DNA from 2 places in the Cupriavidus sp. GW823-FHT07B10 genome. Region 2 is predicted to be linked to the other one. Evidence: predicted binding sites of a transcription regulator. Region 2 holds the regulator's gene; the other holds the start of a gene.
What was found. Region 2 encodes LexA, which represses DNA repair genes until DNA is damaged. Its sites were predicted from a motif close to ACTGTATNNNNATACAGT; they were not measured.

Region 1: AC1Q6V_RS14390 (CppA family protein) is a predicted target of LexA. The motif match lies at 1,579-1,596, and genes of this name have one in related genera.

The regions. Positions count from the first base shown of each region.
Region 1 is NZ_JBXAGS010000005.1:440,199-443,607, reverse strand. Features, by position in the region: gene AC1Q6V_RS14395 (malate/lactate/ureidoglycolate dehydrogenase) at 45-1,148, opposite strand; gene AC1Q6V_RS14390 (CppA family protein) at 1,262-1,546, opposite strand; gene AC1Q6V_RS14385 (DUF1345 domain-containing protein) at 1,654-2,406, opposite strand; gene AC1Q6V_RS14380 (FAD-dependent oxidoreductase) at 2,463-3,409, shown strand, end outside.
Region 2 is NZ_JBXAGS010000017.1:86-3,494, forward strand. Features, by position in the region: gene AC1Q6V_RS26825 (hypothetical protein) at 282-629, shown strand; gene AC1Q6V_RS26830 (hypothetical protein) at 669-839, opposite strand; gene lexA (transcriptional repressor LexA) at 950-1,603, opposite strand; gene AC1Q6V_RS26840 (asparaginase) at 1,859-2,851, shown strand; gene rpsF (30S ribosomal protein S6) at 2,986-3,360, shown strand.

The sequences.
Region 1 (3,409 bases), on a different contig from region 2:
CAAATTGATCCGCGACTAAGTGGGAAACTCGACAAAACAGCTAGTCAGTCGCACGCCAGCGCAGACAGCGGTCCCGGCGCAGGATGCGCACTGGCGCGCGCGGCCGCCACCCGCGCGGCCGCGTCGTCCAGCTGCGCCAGCGTGCCGGCGTCGACCGGCATATGAGTGGCGCGGGCGGCGCGCCAGGCCCGTTCGGGCTCGCCCGGCAGGCGGATGCCATCCTGCCCCGGCTGCAGCCGCGAGGCCTTCATCCAGTCGGCGAACGCCGCCACCTCATGCCCGAATGACGTGCTGTTGCCCAGGCGCGCGGGATCGAACACGATCGCCAGCATGTTGTTCCAGACCGCGTGCTCATGCCGCAGCGTTTCGGGGCGGATGGTGTGGCCGCCGGTGACCGCGGCACCCAGCAACTCGCACATCACGGCCAGCACATGGCCCTTGTGTTCGCCAAAGGGCCGCAGCGCGCCTTGCGGCGCGCCGTCGGCGGGGTACATCACGGCAGGATCGGCGCTGGGCTCGCCATGCGCGTCCAGCAGGCAGCCGGGCGCCACCGGCACGCCCTTGTTGTGGGCCACACGCACCTTGCCCAGCGCAATCGCGCTGGTGGCGAAGTCCAGCACCAGCGGCGGCTCGCCCGCCACCGGCACGCCGATGGTGAACGGGTTGGTGCCGTAGCGCGCATCGTAGCCGCCGTGCGGTGCCACGATGGGCTTGGACAGCACGTTGACGAAATGGATCGAGATCATGCCGGCGGCGGTGGCCTGCTCGGCCCAGTGGCCCACGCGCCCCAGGTGGTGCGACTGCCGCAGGCCCATCACGCAGACGCCATGCTCGCGCGCGCGGCCGATGGCCATGTTCATGGCCTGCGCCGTCACCGCCTGGCCCATGCCGCGGTTGCCGTCCAGGCTCAGCATGCTGCCGGCATCGTGCAGCACGCTGACCTGCTGGTTCAGCTGCAGCTCGTCGGCCTGCCAGGCCAGCACATAGCGCGGGATCATGCCGACGCCGTGCGAGTCATGCCCGCTCAGGTTGGCGCCGACCAGGTGGTCGGCCGTCAGGCGCGCCTCTTGCGCGCTGCTGCCCGCGGCAAGCCAGAGATCGGCCACCCACTGGTGCAGGGCGGCGGTAGGGATGCGGTGTTCGCTCATATCGGCCTTGGCTAGGGATGAAAAAAGCCCCGTGCCGTGTGACGGCAACGGGGCTTCATGATACGGCCGGCGCGAGCTTGGTGGCGCCGGCATGGCCGGTGATCGGCTACTGCTTACTGGCGCAGCGCAGCTTCGGCAGGTGACTGGCCAAGGATTTCGCGGATACGGGCCAGGTAGGTATCGCCCACCGCGCGGTGCATGCGCGCCGCCTCGGCCGCGAACTGGCGCCGGCTGGGCGGGCGGATGCCCAGGCTGCGGCAGATCGTTGACAGATAAGGCTTGCGCTGGCCGCCCAGGCGCAGCGCCGCGGTCTGCAGCGCGGCATCGCCGATGCGACCGCGCAGCCAGGCAAGCACCTGGCGGTCATAGTCGTTTTGCACACGGATCAGGTGTTCCATGGACGGGACTCCTACTGTTCATCCATACAGGTACTGTAAATATATACAGTATCCAGAGGGATGCAAGGAGTTTGTCCAGGAACACTTCGGGCGAAAGGCCAAGTTGGCTACAAGCCACCCAGGGCGTTCACGGTGAACGCCAGAATCCCCATGTTGAAAAGGAACGCGGCCACGCAGTGGCCCAGGACCACCCTGCGCATGTGTGCGCCGGCGATGGTCACGTCAGAAGTCTGAAAAGTCATGCCCAGCGTGAAGCTGAAATAGAGGAAGTCCCAATAGCTGGGGTGCTGCACGCCCGGCACCTGCAGTCCGCCCTGGTCGCCGGTGGCGGTCTGGAGGTAGTAGAGATGCGCATAGTGCAGCGTGAAAACGGTGTTGGCAAAAAGCCAGGAAAGGATAAGCGTGGCGACGATCAGCGCGATGTCGGCCCAGTGCGGTGTCTCGGGGCGCGCGATCAGCGTGCCGATTGCGACCAGGATCACCATCGAGAGCAGCACGGTGATCGTGAGCAGCGCTGTGCGGTTGGCATCGTTGTGTTCCGCCGTGCGCCGCATGGCCGCAGCATCGGCGCGCAACAGCGGCAGCGCGGCGCCAAGGAAGACAAGGGCCGCGAGATCGAAGCCGATCAGCAGGGCGATGCGTGGCTCTGCGCCGAGCGCACCCGCGGCAAAGGTCGCAACGATCAATATGGCGCCGCACAGCAGAAAGCGTGCGGGTGCGATGCGCTTGCCGATAGCGAAGCGGGCGGGTCTGTTCATGGGGTATTCATCCGGATGACCCTTCGTCAGGAAAGGAGGCTGGCCATGCGTGAATAATATCCGTGCCGTCGCGCAGTTTGTTACGCTGCATGCGCCTTTCATTTGGCGGCCTCGAGGTCGATAATGGCCCTGTGCCATGACCGGCAAGGAGAGACGCAATGACCAAAAGCTCTTCCTCCACGGATAAGCCCGATCTCACCCAGGGCGTGCCGCTGGCTGACCTTGCTGACGGCGGCATGGTCACAGGCCAGGTTGGCGGCAAACCGGTCTTGCTTGTGCGTCGGGCTGATGAACTGTTTGCCATCGGTGCGACCTGTACCCACTATGGCGGGCCACTGGCGGACGGCCTGCTGGTCGGCGATACGATCCGATGTCCGTGGCATCACGCCTGCTTCAGTCTTCGCACCGGCGAGGTCCTCGGGCCGCCCGCCCAGGACGATCTGAAATGCTGGCGCGTGGAACAGCAAGACGGGAAGGCCTTCGTCCGCGACGCGCTGCCGGCGGTGCGGCCACCGAGGCTTGCCTCGGCCCGGCTCCCTGAATCCGTGGTGATCATCGGCGGCGGCGGCGCCGGGACTGCCGCGGTCGAAACCCTGCGGCGCGAAGGCTATAGCGGCCCCGTCACGCTGCTGAGTGCCGATCGCTCATTGCCGTACGATCGGCCGAATCTGTCGAAAGACTACCTCGCCGGGACAGCAAACGCGGACTGGCTGCCAATGCGGCCACCGACGTTCTACGCGGATCACGACATCGACGTGCGCTCCGACAGCCGTGTCGTCAAGCTCAGCCCCGAGCAAAAATCCGTCACGCTCTCGGACGGCAGCAACGTGAGCTACGGCGCGCTTCTGCTTGCCGTCGGTGCCGTGCCGATACGGCTGGACGTTCCAGGCGCAACCTTGCCGCACGTGAGCGTGCTCCGCACGCTGGCCGACTGCGACGCCCTGATCGCGCGTCTCGACACGGCACGCCGATGCGTCGTGGTGGGCGCAAGCTTTATCGGGATGGAAGTCGCGGCAGCGCTGCGAACGCGAGGACTGGAAGTGCATGTTGTCGCGCCCGAAGCGCATCCGATGGAGCGGGTCCTGGGCGCGACGCTCGGCGACAT
Region 2 (3,409 bases):
GCGCATGGGGCTCGCACGGGTTACAATTTTTCCCACGGCACCCGTAGAAGCCGCATGAATGCTTGTGAAAAATTGAGCGTTCATGGGAAAAAAACGAGGCCGAAAGCGTTGATTCCAAAGGGGAAAATGGCGATTGATGCCGGGATTGAGATTCCTGTCGTCGTGGGTTCGAGTCCCATCAGCCACCCCAAAGCATTTCCCAGAACGGCGCCTCGCGAGGGCGCCGTTCTGCATTTCCCGGGGGCGGTATGTCTGTTCGAGCGGCAGCGGTTGGCGTAGCGATGGCAGCCATGGTGGCAGGGTGTGCCACCGGCACTTCTGAAAAGGACATTCGCGCGCGTGCGCCGATGCGCTTGTTCACGCCCGCCAAGATGGGTGAGGTTGCGAAATGCCTGCGCAACAATCTGGGCGATGACGCCGCGGTCGTCAACTATCCGGCGAAGAGCCAGACCGAGATCCGCATCGGCCAGACCACGTCTGGCGGTGAATACCAATATGCCTATCTGATTTCGCTGACGGCGAAGCCGGATGGTACGGCGCTGGAGCTGCGCAAGAGCGATACGTGGTTCCCGCAGCTGACGCCGACGGAGCTGGAAGCCGAAGCCAAGGCGTGTGCGCCGCGTAGCTGAGGACGGCGCCCGCAGCTGCTCGGAGACAGCCGGCAGATTTCAGGCGGCCAGCTTTTCGGCGGTTTCGAGTTCAAGCATGCGGCAGATCGCCGCCATGCTGCCGACCATGGTGCGGCGCTGCGTACCCTGGTAGACGCGTACGCCCTTGCTCTGGCGGAACGGCACGGGCTTGACCGGGCGACGGGCGGCGACTTGGTGGATTTGCGGCATGGTGGCACCTCTTTTAGGCAAAGCGGGGTCAACACCCGGCAAGCCGGGCGGCGTCTGCAAAGCAATGGAAGCGGGTGGGCCCGCGCAGGCGGTTGGCCTGCGGTGCCCGGCTAGAAGCCGGAAGATCGGATCAGCCCGACGGCGATGCCTTCCAGCGAGAACTCCTCGCCAGGCTCCACGATGATGTTGGTGAAGTCCGGGTTTTCTGCGATCAGTTCGATATGGCCACCGCGCCGCTGCAGGCGCTTGACGGTCACGTCATCACCCAGGCGCGCCACCACGATCTTGCCGTTGGCGGCTTCGCTGGCGCGGCGCACGGCCAGCAGGTCGCCGTCGAGGATGCCGGCATCGCGCATGCTCAGGCCGCGCACTCGCAGCAGGTAATCGGGGCGTTCGTCGAAGACCGAGGCGTCGACCTGGTACTGGCGGTCGATATGCTCGGCGGCGAGTATCGGGCTGCCGGCAGCAACGCGGCCCACCAGCGGCAGCGTCAGCTGCATCACGCCGGCCATCGGCAACGAAAACTGGTCGGGCATTTCCGAATCGCTGCGTGCCACCTTCAGGCGGATGCCGCGTGAAGCGCCCGGGGTCAGTTCGATCACGCCCTTGCGTGCCAGCGCCCTCAGGTGTTCTTCCGCGGCATTGGGCGAGGAGAAGCCAAACTCTGCGGCGATTTCGGCGCGCGTGGGCGGAAAGCCGGTGCGGCGGATCGTGTTGCGGATCAGATCGAAAATCTGCTGCTGCCGGGGTGTCAGGGTCGCCATGGGATCGCCGTTCCGTGCGGGGCCGCGGGGTTTCGGGTAAGAGGATCGGTCGATCCTTTATCCTGCATCCGTCTGACCGGGCACTGTATGTTTAAACAGTATGCTGTGATTTTATACAGTATCGGCCTGAGCGCAAGCAGAATTTTTGGGGCGTGTCTCATGGACGGAATGCGGATCACCGGCGAGAGCCGCGGCGAGGCGGGGCGCGCCCGTTACAATCGGCATTCCTGCCTTTCCACTTTCTTTGCACGCTCCATGACCCAATTGCCTCGCATCGTCGTACTGGCCACCGGCGGCACCATTGCTGGCGCGGCTGGAAACTCTGCCAGCAGCGCACGCTACCAGGCGGCGACCGTGCCGGTGTCGTCGTTGCTGGCAGCGGTGCCCGCGCTGCAGTCGGCGGCTCGCATCGAGGCCGAGCAGGTGGCCCAGGTCGACAGCAAGGACATGACCTTCACGCTCTGGCAAACGCTGGCGGCGCGGGTTGAGCACTGGTCCGCGCAGCCCGACGTGGCTGGCATCGTGATCACCCACGGCACCGATACGCTGGAAGAAACTGCGATGGCGCTGCACCTGACGCAATCGTGTCCGGTGCCCGTGGTGATGACAGCGGCAATGCGGCCGTCGACGTCGCTGTCGGCCGATGGGCCGCTGAACCTGCTGGATGCGGTGCGCGTGGCCGCTCATCCCGATGCGCGCGGCAAGGGTGTGCTGGTGGTGCTGAACCAGCAGATCCACGCTGCGCGGGATGTGGCCAAGGCCCACACATCGGCGGTGGACGCCTTTGTCTCGGCCTGCGGGCCGCTGGGTTTCGTGCAGGACGACTACGTGCGCTTCGCCCGCGCGCCACGCGCGGCCTGGGTGATCGGGCCGATGCCGGCGGCGTGGCCGATGGTGGAGATCGTGGCGAGCTACGCGCAGCCGGGCAGGGTGGCAGTGGATGCGCTGGTCCGCGCGGGTGTAGCCGGGCTGGTGGTGGCTGCCGCCGGCAATGGCTCGGTGCATGAGGTGCTGGCCGGGGCGCTGGCCGATGCCGCTGCCGCGGGGGTGGCCGTGGTGCGCAGTTCCCGCACCGGGGCCGGCCATGTGGCGATTCCGCCCCAGCTCAGCCCGACGGATGGAGCTTTTGTTTCCGCAACGGACCTCAATCCCTATAAGGCGCGCGTGCTGCTGGCCCTGGCGCTGGCAGCCGACTCAGGCCTGGCGCGGGATCCGGCAAGGCTGCAGGCCGTGTTTGCCAACGCCTGATTTGCCTGTGTACTGATTTGCCTGTGTAATCAGCGGCTTGCGCACTTGCCGCCATGCGCGCTATAATGTAAGGCTATTCAACCTTGCCACACCGGACTCGTGACGCCCGGGTGGCTAATCCAAAAGGAGCGTCAATGCGTCATTACGAAATCGTCTTCATCGTCCATCCGGACCAGAGCGAACAAGTGCCGGCCATGATCGAGCGCTACAAGCAGCTCGTGACCTCGCAGAACGGCAACGTTCACCGCGTGGAAGACTGGGGCCGTCGCCAGATGGCTTACATGATCCAGAAGCTGGCCAAGGCTCACTACGTTTGCCTGAACATCGAATGCGGCAAGGAAACGCTGGCTGAACTGGAACACGCGTTCAAGTTCAACGACGCCGTCCTGCGCCACCTGATCGTGCAGACCAAGAAGGCCGAGACCGCACCTTCGCCGATGATGAAGGAAGTGCAGCGCGAAGAAGCCCGCAAGGCCGCGCAAACGACCACCGAAGGCCAGGCCGCCTGAGTGCGGACTGCGGTGCGCGCCATGGCTGACAGCGTCGGCCACGGCAGCA